DNA from 2 places in the Microbacterium sp. No. 7 genome. Region 2 is predicted to be linked to the other one. Evidence: riboswitches for the same ligand, from Rfam matches in the RefSeq annotation. Region 2 holds a riboswitch; the other holds the start of a gene.
The links. Region 2 has a riboswitch for thiamine pyrophosphate ahead of AOA12_RS17900 (ECF transporter S component). Riboswitches for the same ligand answer to the same signal wherever they lie in the genome.
Positions count from the first base shown of each region.

Region 1 (6,162 bases), 2.2 Mb from region 2:
CACCGTCTCGGAACCGGGCGGTGCGGGTCAGAGGAAGAACGTCGCCGACTCGAAGAGGATCTCGTTGTCGCGCACGTGATAGGTCTCGGTGCCGTGGCGGCCGTCGCCGAGGTCGACGATGAGGTGGCCGTACTCGCCCTTCGTGATGAGCAGCCGCAGGGCGGGCGGCGTGCCGTCGCTCGAGGCCAGCGCCGCCTCGAAGCTGTCGATGTTGTCGCGCACCCAGTCGGCCACGCCCTGGCGGCCGATGACGAGTCCGTCGGCGAGGGTCGTGGACACGACGGTGTTCTCGGCGTAGTCGGCGGCGATGGTGTCGGGGTCGCGGGTGGTCATCGCCTGCATGTGGCGCTGCATGACCGCGAGCGTGGCGGCCGAGACCGGGTCGAGCTCGTCGGCGCTCATGTCGACGTCATCGGTGTTCACGGTGAGGTTGTCCGTGCTCATGTCATCTCCTTTGATGATCCTGCGGTTGGGGTCGCCCGCGGTCGCCGGTGGCGTCCGCCGTGGCGGGTCGTGGAACTCGACGATGAGTCCTGCATTCTATTGTTCACAGAACTGCAAACTTTTACCAGTCATTCGGGATTTGATTTTCCTGAGACCGCCCCATGTCGGACACCCCGCGTAGCCTGGGACGCGATGAACGATCTCGCCCGCTCCCACCACGACGCCCCTCTCGACGATCTCTCCCTCGCCGCCGTCGCCGGCCAGGGGCTCGCCCTGCGCCGGGTCGACGACGCCGACGCCGCGCAGGTCGCCGCCTGGCTCGACGCCGTGTCGCGCGGCTTCCTCGACGGCGAACGCAACGAGACCCAGCACCGGGCGTTCTTCGACCTCCTGGGCTACCGCCGCAAGCTCGGCGTGTACGACGAGGACGCGCCCCATCCCGAGACGCCGTCGGCCACGTTCGCATCGTGGGCCGCGGAGCTGACGGTGCCCGGCGGCACCGTCCCCACGTGCGCGATCACGTCGGTCACGGTCGCCCCCACGCATCGCCGCCGCGGCCTGCTCCGCAGCCTCATGACGGGCGAGCTGCGCACCGCGGCATCGCTGGGCCTGCCGGTCGCGACCCTGACCGTGAGCGAGTCGGGCATCTACGGCCGGTTCGGGTTCGGCCCGGCGGCGCACGCGACGTCGTGGACGATCGCGTCGCGTCGCGCGACGTGGACCGGCCCGATCGCCCCGGGGCGCGTCGACTTCGTGTCGCGGGAGCACGCGCGCACGCTCGTCGAGGCGCTGCACGAGCGCATCCGCCGCACGTCGCCCGGCGAGGTCGACATGCCGGGAGGGCACTGGGACCGCTTCCTGGGCACGCGGCCCGACGCGGAGAAGGCCGATCAGCGGCGCGTGCTGCAGTACCGCTCGCCCGCGGGAGAGGTCGACGGCCTCGTGCTCTACAGCGTCACCGAGAACGAGCACGACTACTCCGAGTCGACGCTCGACGTGGCCCTGCTGATGGCGGCGACCGACGAGGCGTACGCCGGCCTCTGGCGCTTCCTGCTCTCGATGGACCTGATCGGCACGGTCCGGGCGGGCGAGCTGTCGACCGACGAGCCGCTGTGGTGGATGATCGCCGACCAGCGGGCCGCGAGGATCGCGGTGCGCGACCACCACTACGTGCGCATCCTCGACGTGCCGGCGGCCCTGCGGGCGCGCCGCTTCGGGGCGCCCGGACTCGTCGCGCTCGAGGTCGCCGACGCCCTGGGGCTCGCCGAGGGACGCTGGCTGCTGCGCGCCGACGCCGACGGCACGGGCCACGTCACCGCCTGGGAGGGCGCCGCGCCCGCCGGTGCGATCACCGCCCGCCTGGGCGTCGCCGAGCTGTCGGCCGCCTACCTCGGCGGCGTGTCGCTCGCGACGCTCGCGCGCGCGGGTCGCGTCGAGACGACGGATGCCGACGCGCTCGCCCGCGTCTTCGGATGGTCGCGGGCGCCGCGGCTCAGCTACTGGTACTGAACGGCGGGCGACTGGTGCCGAACGGCGGGTGCTGGTGCTGAGCGGCGCGCCGAGGCGGAGCCGCGCCGGCCGGCGGTGAGCCGCGCGCGCCGCCCGGCTCTGCGCGAGCCCGGGTAGGGTGAGAGACATACCGTGACACGGGGTGCCCCGCGGGGCTGAGAACACACCCGTCGAACCTGATCTAGCTCGTACTAGCGAAGGGATGTCGCGCATGACGCGCACGCCAGAAGACCTGCTCGAATTCACCTGTTCCGCGCTCGACCGGCTGCGCGAGAGCCAGCCGCTCGTGCAGTGCATCACCAACAGCGTCGTCGTGAACGTCACGGCCAACGCGCTCCTGGCCCTCGGCGCCTCGGCCGCCATGGTCGACATCCCCGAGGAGGCGGGCCCGTTCGCGCGCGTCGCCTCGGGGCTGCTCGTGAACCTCGGCACGCCCACGGCCGAGCAGCGCGAGGCCATGCGCGAGGCCGTCGTCGCCGCGAACGAGGCGGGCACGCCCTGGGTGCTCGATCCCGTCGCTGTGGGGGCGCTGCCCGTGCGCACGCCCCTCGGCCATGCGCTGCGCGACCTGCGGCCCGCCGTCATCCGCGGCAACGCGTCGGAGATCCTCGCCGTCGCGGGCACGGGCGCCGGCGGCCGCGGCGTCGACGCCACCGACGACGTCGACAGCGCCGAGCCGGTCGCCCGAGAGCTGGCCGCGCGCACGGGCGGTGTCGTCGCCGTCTCGGGGCCCGTCGACCTCGTGACCGACGGGGAGCGCACGGTCCGCATCGCGAACGGCACGCGGCTGCTGACGCTCGTGACGGGCGGCGGCTGCGCGCTGGGCGCCGTCATCGCCGCGTTCGCGGGCCTCGACGACGACCGCTTCGCGACCACCGTCGCCGCGATCGCGGTCTACACGGTCGCCGCCGAGGTGGCCGGGGAGCGCTTCCCCGCCCCGGGCACGTTCGCACCCGCGTTCCTCGACGCGCTCCACGCGCTCGACGCCGACACCCTGCGTGCACGGGCGGCGCTGTCATGACCGTCGACCTCTCGCTCTACCTGGTGACCGACGCGGGGCTCGCCGATGCCGCCGGCCACGACCTCGCCGATCTCGTCGCGGCCGCCGCGTCGAACGGCGTCACGGCGGTGCAGATCAGGGAGAAGGACGCGCCGGCGCGCGTCTTCCTCGACACGGTGCTGCGCGTGGCCGCCGTGACGCCCCCGCACGTCTCGCTGCTCGTGAACGACCGCGTCGACGTCTTCCTCGCGGCGCGCGCCGCGGGCGCCCGTGTCGCGGGCGTGCACGTCGGGCAGTCGGACCTGCCGGTCGACGCGGTGCGCGCGCTGATCGGCGCCGATGCCGTGCTGGGCCTGAGCGCCGCGACCGAGGACCAGCTGCGCGGCGCGGCCGCCAGCCGCGCGCGGGTCGACTACGTCGGCGTCGGCGCCGTGCACGCCACGCCCACCAAGAAGGACGCGCCGCCCGCACTGGGCCATGACGGTTTCGCGCGGCTCGCGGCGGCCAGCATCCTGCCCGCCGTCGCGATCGGCGGGGTGAAGGCCGACGACGTTCCCGCCCTGCGCCGCGCGGGCGCCGCGGGCGCCGCCGTGGTGTCGGCGATCTGCGCGGCCGAGGATCCCGGCGTCGCCGCCCGCGCGCTGCGCGCCGCATGGGAGGCCGCCGCATGACCGCGCGCCGCCCCGTTCCGCGGGTGCTGAGCATCGCGGGCACCGATCCGACCGGCGGCGCCGGCATCCACGCCGACCTGAAGAGCATCGCGGCGAGCGGCGGCTACGGCATGGCGGTCGTCACGGCGCTCGTCGCGCAGAACACGCGCGGGGTGCGCTCGGTGCACGTGCCGCCGGTGCCGTTCCTCGCCGAGCAGCTCCAGGCGGTCTCCGACGACGTCGAGATCGATGCCGTGAAGATCGGGATGCTCGGCACGACGGAGGTCATCGAGACGGTGCGGGCGTGGCTCGACCGCGTCGCGCCCCCGGTCGTCGTGCTCGATCCCGTCATGGTCGCCACGAGCGGCGACCGGCTGCTCGACGCCGACGCCGAGCAGGCGCTGCGCGATCTCGCCTCCCGGGTCCATCTCGTCACGCCGAACGTGCCGGAGCTGGCGATCCTCGCAGGCGAGCCCGTCGCGGCCGGCTGGGAGGATCTCGTCGCGCAGGCCGCGCGCGTCTCGGCGCGGCTGGGCGTGCGCGTGCTCGCGAAGGGCGGGCACCTGTCGGGCGCGTCGCTGCCCGACGCGCTCGTCGACGCGACCGGCGAGGCCGTCCGGGTCGCCGAGTTCGCCGGGGTGCGCATCGAGACGACGAGCACGCACGGCACCGGATGCTCGCTCTCGTCGGCCGTCGCGACCCGCTACGCGGCCTCGGGCGACTGGCACGAGGCCGTCGCCGAGTCGAAGCGCTGGCTCGCCGAGAGCATCCGCCACGGTGCGGCGCTCGAGGTCGGCGCGGGGTACGGGCCGGTCAGCCATTTCGCCGGCCTGTGGGAGCGCGGCGGCACGGCGACGCGGCCGTCGCCCGAGGAGGTCGCGCGCGACTGGTGGGAGCACATCGACGGCATCCGCGCCGGCATCGACGAGCTGCCGTTCGTGCGCGGGCTCGGCGACGGCACGCTCGACCGGGCCGCGTTCACCTGGTATCTCGCGCAGGACGCGCTGTACCTGCGCGACTACTCGCGCGCCCTCGCGGAGGCGAGCAGGCTCGCCCCGACGGCCGAGGAGCAGGTCTTCTGGGCGACGGGCGCGCAGTCGGCGATCGCCGCCGAGCTGCAGCTGCACGAGAGCTGGGTCTCGGCCGCCGACATCGCGGAGACACGGCCCAGCGATGTCACGACCGCCTACCTCGACCACCTGCGCGCCGCGTCGTTCCGGGGTGGCTACCCCGAGCTGATCGCCGCGCTGCTGCCGTGCTACTGGCTCTACCAGGACATCGGCGAGCGCCTGCGCGCGCTGTCTCACGCGGACCATCCGTACGGGTCGTGGCTCGACACGTACGGCGACCCGGTCTTCGCCGCATCCACGCGTCGCGCGATCGACATCGTCACGCGCGCGGCCGCGGATGCCGACGAGCAGACGCGCCGCACCATGCGGGAGGCCTTCCGCCGGTCGGCCGCACACGAGCACGCGTTCTTCGCAGCCCCGCTCGCGGGCGGGGCGTCCCTCCCCGCTGGTTGAGCAGCCCGCGCAGCGGTCCGTGGGAGGGATCTCGATACACTCGCGGCTCCGCCGCGAGCACTCGATCAGCGGGTGTGGGCGCCTGCCTCTGGGTGAGCACTCGATCAGCGGGTGGTGGCGGGGCCGCTGCCGCGGGGCCTCTCGTCCCCGCTGGTTGAGTAGCCCGCGGAGCGGGCGTATCGAAACCCGTGTAGCGGCCCGTGGGAAGGATCTCGATACACTCGCGGCTCCGCCGCGAGCACTCGATCAGCGGGTGTGGGCGCCTGCCTCTGGGCGAGCACTCGATCAGCGGGTGGTGGCGGGGCCGCCGCCGCGGGGCCTCTCGTCCCCGCTGGTTGAGTAGCCCGCGGAGCGGGCGTATCGAAACCCGTGTGACGGCCCGTGGGAAGGATCTCGATACGCTCGCGGCTCCGCCGTGAGCACTCGATCAGCGGGGTGGTGGGGGAGCCCGCCCCGGTCGCGGGCACTCGGTCGGCGGGGTTGAACCGCGGCGATGTGCGGGTGCGTGTCGCCAGCACCCGCACATTGCCGCGGTTGAAGCGTGTTCTGGGTCGGTCCAGGCAGCCGCGGTCAGGCGAGGCGGCGCGCGAGCACGACGGTGTCGTCGAGCGCGGCGGTCTGGCCGTCGAGGCCGACCGCCTCGCGCGTGCGGGTCTCGGCGGTCACGATCCGCCAGTGCGCGGGGTCGAGGCCGAGCTGCGCGACCTCCTCTTCGGTGGTGGGGAACCGGTGCGCGTGCCCGTCCGCGTCGGCGTGCGCGGCCGCCGACCACGGCGGTGGCGCGGCGTGCGAGGTGATGAGCAGGTGGCCGCCGGGTGCGACGCGCGCGGCGGCGCGGCGCAGGATCTCCTCGCGCGGCAGCTCGACGGGCGAGTGCAGGAAGCTCGCGGTGACGAGGTCGTCCTCGCCCTCCGGCAGCGCCGCGAGGTCGACGGCCAGGAATCGTGCGCGATCGGCGACGCCCGCCGCCTCCGCGGCCGCGGTCGCGCGGCGCACCGCCGTCGGCGAGATGTCGATGCCCGTCGCCTGCCAGCCC
Region 1 covers NZ_CP012697.1:1,627,796-1,633,957, forward strand. The annotation lists gene AOA12_RS07415 (hypothetical protein) at 28-444, opposite strand; gene AOA12_RS07420 (GNAT family N-acetyltransferase) at 637-1,953, shown strand; TPP riboswitch at 2,082-2,173, shown strand; gene thiM (hydroxyethylthiazole kinase) at 2,165-2,974, shown strand; gene thiE (thiamine phosphate synthase) at 2,971-3,624, shown strand; gene AOA12_RS07435 (bifunctional hydroxymethylpyrimidine kinase/phosphomethylpyrimidine kinase) at 3,621-5,126, shown strand; gene AOA12_RS07440 (SAM-dependent methyltransferase) at 5,697-6,162, opposite strand, start outside.
Region 1: it holds a riboswitch for thiamine pyrophosphate, as region 2 does, so the genes downstream of both, thiM (hydroxyethylthiazole kinase) here and AOA12_RS17900 (ECF transporter S component) in region 2, are expected to answer to the same signal.

Region 2 (6,162 bases):
GCCGCGAGCCACTGCTTGAACACGGCCTTCGAACGGCCCTCGACCATGTCCAGCAGCTGGGCCGGGCCTGTCTTCTCGCGGGCGGGCGTGAGGTCGATGATCACGGTCACGTACTTGTCGCCGTACCGGGTGTGACGCCAGACATGCTCATCGACGCCCAGGGTCGTGACCCCGTCGAACCGGCCGGGAGCGTCGATCAGACGACGCCGACCCTCGGCGAGAATCGCACTGTTCGCGGTATGCCAGGACACCCCCAGACCGGCCGCGGCGCGGGTCACCGTGAGATGGTCGACCACGATCGCCGTCAGCGCCCACCCGAGCCCGCCACGCGAGATCTTCGCCCGCGGCGCGGCGGCCTTCGTGGTGTCCTGCCGCCACGTCTTCCCGCAGTGCGCGCACCGGTAGCGGCGCACCCGGACCAGCAGTGTCGTGGGCCGGTGCCCGAACGGCTCATGCGCGAGCCGACGCACCACGGTGTCTCTCGGGACGCCTTCCGCGCCGCACTTCCGGCACCAGGGATCGTTCTCGACGACGCGGCACTCGATCACCGCCCGATCCGCCTCGAGATGTTGACCTACAGCCTCGAGGCCGAGCTCGTCGAGACGGCAGAACGTGGTCAGGCAGGGCGCGGCGAAGGTAGTTTGGAGCACGTCGAGGTCTTTCGGATGGGCAGTGTAGGAACTTCCATCCTGGAAGACCTCGACGCCTATCCGGCAATCGACCCGCGAACCTCGACTACACCCTCAACTGCGAAGAGCCGGATATCCTGATCGAGTACATGAAGAGCGGGGCCAGCTGGATCTCCGCGCCGAAGCCACAATTGCTCGACAGCACATACAACAACGACGATCCGTCCCAGTCTGCGATTCGGGAGGTTGAGCCGATCTTCGATGCGGCGAACTGTTTGCGCGTCGGCGAGGACATCCTCTACTTGGTTTCCGACACGGGGAACAAGCTCGGTGCGATCTGGCTCCAGAACGTTCTTGGCTCGCGCTACCGAGTGCACCAGCTGGAGAATCTATATGCATCGACTCATATCGATACAACGATCACGCTTCTCGCGCCCGGAAAGGTGATGGTTAATCCGTCGCGTGTCCGGGAGGAGAACCTTCCCGAAATCTTCCGAAACAACTGGGAGGTCATCGAAGCTCCGGAGCCCATAGACATGGGCTTCACCGGTGTTGCATACGGGTCGGCGTGGATCAGCATGAACTTCTTGATGATCAATCCCGGTCTGGCGATGGTCGATAAGAATCAGAAACCTCTTATCGATGTGCTCGCCAAGCACAAGATAGATGTGATCCCGCTCGAACTCCGGCACGGTCGCACGCTTGGCGGGGGGTTCCACTGCGTCACTAGTGATGTTCGTCGCTCAGGGACGCTGGAAGACTACCGATGATAGCGGGCTCTGCTCCGCTCGCGGCGGAGGTGTCTTCTCCTTCGAGTCCTGGTCGTTGGCCTCGATTCCGTCGGGTAACCAAGTATGCAAATGCCGACGAGATGAATCGTGCAGCCGCCCGCTGGGTGGCGCACTTCATCCAGGAGGCGGTCGATACTCGAGGCAGCTGCGTCTTCATGCCTTCGGCGGGGCGAACCCCGATGGGGCTCTACGAGATACTCCGTGCCGAATACCTTGATGCTGTCGATTGGGCCTCCGTGACTCTTGTTCAGATGGACGAGTATGTCGGTCTGGGGGCGAACGATCCGTATAGCCTCGCATCGTGCATCGAGACGCACCTCGCGCGTCCGCTCGGGATTGAGGAGTTCGTCACCTTCAATGATGATCGCGGCCGGCTGCGGCAGAACCTGACGGAATACGAGGCTCAAATATCCGCGCTGGGAGGGCTCGACGTGACTCTCTTCGGAATTGGCGAGAATGGTCACCTCGGGTTCAACGAGCCGGGATCGGGGCTCTTATCGCCGACGCGTGTTCTGCCGCTCGACGACCGAACGATCCATTCCAATTTCTCAGAGTCGCCCGAGGAAGGCTTCAGCGTCCCCGAGAACGGGATCACCGTCGGACTTCCCGTGCTGCTCTCGTCTAGGCGGAGTCTGCTCATTGCTTCCGGGGCTCGGAAAGAGGAGGCCGTCTTGAACCTGCTTGGTGGTCCTGTTTCTCCTGAATGGCCGGCCACGTTCCTTCGCGGTCAGCTGGGAGCATATGTGATGATCACGGATGACTGCGTGCCGGCGGGCGCGGAGCGAGAGACGGGCGCGCGTGGTCGTACGTAGTTTTCCGAGGGTATCGCTGCTCGGATTCGGGGCGCTGTCGAACTTCGGGATCCTGCTCCTCGAGATCTTCACGGCGATTCTGATCTATCAGCGCACGTCATCGTTTTCGTTCGTCCTCCTCGTGGTCTTCGTCCAGATGATCGTGGAGGCGGGAATGACATACGTGACTCCTTTCCTGCTCCGCAAGATGGGGCCGGCGTCTATGATCGTCTGGTTCCTGCCGTTTCGTATCGTCGGATGCCTCTTCCTTCTCGGCGACGATATGAGCGCTGCGGATGCGCTCATCGCGGGAGTGCTCATTTCGCTCAGCACCACGGGTGATGCCATTCCAAGGAACGTTCTGCTCACGGCGTCCACGAGAGGGAGCGCTTCGCGGGGCATGGATCTCGGCCTGTTCGAGGCGTTCCGCTACATTGCTGTCGCGCTGTCGCCTCTTGTCGGTGCCTACGCCTTCGAGGGAGGCGGCTTCGTCGCCTTGGCGGGCCTGTCGAGCGGCCTTTCGCTCGTCGCGGCGCTCTGCGCTCTTCGCGTGCAGAGGTATGTCGGTCGGGGCATCCGCGAGCAGAAGGGGAAGAGGATCGGGATTCGAAGAATTCCCGTGCCGATTCTCGCGCTGTGGTGCAGTACCGGAGCCAGGTACCTGGCCGAGAACACGCTCTACCCGGTGGCGGCTATCATGCTTTACCAGACGTCCGTCAGCCTCGGCTGGATCTCTCTGCTGGCGGTTGCGGCCGGTGTCATCTTCGGAAAACTGTCGGACAGGTTGAGTGGCAATCTCCTCATCCTGCTGCCGGTGTGCGCCGTCGCCGTCGGCTGGTTCGCTCGATCCTTCGAGCTGACGTTCGCCTCTGCGCTGCTGTTCGGCGTGATCTGCGGCGTCGGCAGCAAGGCGGTCGGTGTGCTGGAGAAGAAGATCAGCTTTGACTTCGGAGACACGGTGGGACCGACGATCGAGTTCGTCACGCTGCGTGAGCGAATCATGCTGATCTCGCGAGCGGCGCTGATCGGCGTGTGTCTGCTCGGAGGCTTCTCGGTGTTCGTCTGCATCCTCGTCTGTGCAATCGTCATGGTGCTGAACATCGCGACCGTGCTCTTCGCGGTGTTCGTGAGGCGGGGCGTCGCACCCGTCGCCGGTCCCAGCCGCTGAGCTCGGGCCGATCGCAGAGGTGGATTCGTCGCGAGGCAGGTGCTCTTCGCTGCGTTGGCATCACTCGCCGGTGGGGGCGGGTGAGCTCGGCCCGGTCAGGTGGGGGCTGTCTCCGTGTGTGTGGCTTGTGAGTGCGGGGGCCGGCGCGGGGGTGGGATGGCGCGGGGGTTCGCGTATCGCGTCGGTTCGGCGGATTTCGATACGCCGTCGACTGCGTCGACGGCTACTCAATCAGCGGGGGTGGGTACGTCGATCGGCGGGGGTGGGGGCTGTTCGATCAGCGGGGGGTGGGGGACGGTTCGATCGGCGGGAGTGGGGGTGGAACGGATGCGACGGTTGTGGGGCGTTGCGCTCGCTCGCGGGGGTCGGGTCCCGCGTGCTCGACGGCGTGCAGGCGCTGAGGGGCATGCCGCTCAGCGCGCTGCCAGGCCCCAGAGCTGGAGCGGGTGGGTGAGGCGCCACCAGGCGTCGGGATCGGTGAGGTCGGCAGCGAGGTGCACGGGCGTCGTCGCCGCGTCGACGGGGCCCGCGAGCGAGAGGGTGCCCACCTCGGCATCCTTCTGCCGCGCGTCGCCGAGATCGAGCGTCACGTCGGGCGAGACGGTCGCGCCGTTCCACAGCACGACGGCGGCATCCGCGGCGGTCACGAGGTCGCTCTGCGCACCCCACACGGTCGTGACGGCGCCCACGCGCGTGCCCGCCGCGACGCCGTGCGCCGTCGTCTCGCGGGCGACCTCGTCGAGCAGGCGCGCCGTCTCCGAGAACCGCTCGTCGGAGTCGGGCTGGGCCACGACCGACGCGTAGGCGAGCAGGCGCACGGCGCCGACCGTGAACTCCTTGGCCGCCGTGAGCGTGAACTCCCAGTCGAGGCTGCCCGTCTTGATGCCGACGATCGACGGGTCGGCCGCGAGCAGCTCGTTCGTGTTCTCGAACTCCCCGGCGCCGGGCAGCTCGGCCCACGGCATCCGCACGATCTCGGCGACCACGGGGTGCGCCATCGCGAGCCGCGACAGGGCGACGAGCGACGCGGCGTCGCCCGCGTTGGCCTCGTCGATGCCCGTCGGCTCGACGACCGCGATGCCCGTGAGCCCCTGCCGGGCCAGCCAGTCGGACGCCGCGGCCGCGAACTCGCCCTCGCCGGGCCAGTAGGTGCGCGCGAGCCGCTCGGTGTAGTTGCCCGCCGAGCCGATCAGCACGCCCTGCAGCATCTGGTACAGGCTGAGCGAGCCCTCCGCGGGAACGTCGAGCGCCGACTCGTCCCGCCCCAGGAACTCCCAGTACTCGTCGCTGTCATCCCACGTGAAGTCGAACGCCGGTCCCGGCTCGCCCGGTGCGAGCGGCTCGCGCTCGAGCACCATCAGCACGGTCACGAGCTTCGTGACGCTCGCCATCGGCGCGACGTCGCCCGACGACGCGGGCGTGCCGGCGAAGCCCTCGACGCCCACGGCCGCCGCGCCCTCCGCCGGCCACGCCACGGCCGTCGCGGGAGCGGTCACATCGGCGACGGGCACGGGCGCGACCGTCGGCTGCGGCAGCGGCCAGAGCAGGGCGGATGCCGTGTATACGGCCGCCACGCCCACGACCGCCGCGAGGGGGATGAGCGCGCGTCGCCCGCGCCGCCGCCGCGGACGCTGTGCGAGCAGGTCGGGCACGACGCGCCGGTACGCGTACTCGCCGCCGGGCGCCGCGGGCGCCGCCACGTGGTCCTCGTCGACCCAGCCGAGCGCGACCCGCTGCGGCGTGCCGCCGGAGCCGTCTCGAGGGGTCATTCGCCCAAACTAACCTGCCCGGGCCTCGGTTATACTCATCGACACAACCCACGGGAGTCCGGTGAGCCGGGCTGAGAGGAAGCGAACCACGCTTCGACCGTCGAACCTGATCCGGATCATGCCGGCGCAGGGAGGAGAGAGAATGAACACGTCTGCATCCGTTCAGGGCCCCGTCGAGGCTCACCTGCAGCCGAGCCGCTTCGGCTGGCGGGTCGTCGACATCGTCGTCGCCGCCGTGCTCGGCGTCGCCGTCGGGCTCGTCTTCTGGGCCTGGAACACCGTCGGCGGGGCACTGTGGTCGGTCTTCGACGCCGTGACGCCGGGCCTCGCGGGACTCGCCGTCGGCATCTGGCTCATCGGCGGCGTCATCGGCGGCCTCGTGATCCGCAAGCCGGGCGCCGCCCTCATGGTCGAGCTCGTCGCCGCAACCGTCTCGATGCTCATCGGCAACATCTGGGGCGTGTCGACCGTGCTGTCGGGCCTCGTGCAGGGACTCGGCGCCGAGCTGATCTTCCTGCTGTTCCTGTACCGCCGGTTCACGCTGCCCGTCGCGATCCTCGCGGGCATGGCCGCGGGCGTCGGCGCCTGGATCTTCGAGCTGTTCTACGGCAACTCGCCCAACATCCTCAAGACCGTCGAGTTCAACATGATCTACCTCGGCTCGCTGCTCGTCTCGGGCGCGGTGCTCGCCGGCATCCTCGGCTGGGTCCTCGTGCGGGCGCTCGCCGCGACGGGCGCCCTCAGCCGGTTCGCCGCGGGCCGGGAAGCACGCGCCGAGGTCTGAGATGACCGCGCGCGTGACGGCCTCGGGCTGGGGCTGGCGCTACGCGGGCCGCCGGGCGCCGGCGGTCAGCGACGTGACGCTCGACATCGAGCCCGGCGAGCGGGTGCTGCTGCTCGGCGCATCGGGGGCGGGCAAGTCGACGCTGCTGGCGGGCATCGCGGGGCTGCTCGGCGGCGCCGACGAGGGGGAGGTGCGCGGCGCGCTGCTCGTCGACGGGCGCCCGCCCGCCG
Region 2 covers NZ_CP012697.1:3,868,340-3,874,501, reverse strand. The annotation lists gene AOA12_RS17925 (ISL3 family transposase) at 1-650, opposite strand, end outside; gene AOA12_RS17920 (hypothetical protein) at 779-1,399, shown strand; gene AOA12_RS17915 (6-phosphogluconolactonase) at 1,396-2,232, shown strand; gene AOA12_RS17910 (hypothetical protein) at 2,219-3,379, shown strand; gene AOA12_RS17905 (D-alanyl-D-alanine carboxypeptidase family protein) at 3,793-5,148, opposite strand; TPP riboswitch at 5,189-5,298, shown strand; gene AOA12_RS17900 (ECF transporter S component) at 5,291-5,932, shown strand; gene AOA12_RS17895 (ABC transporter ATP-binding protein) at 5,934-6,162, shown strand, end outside.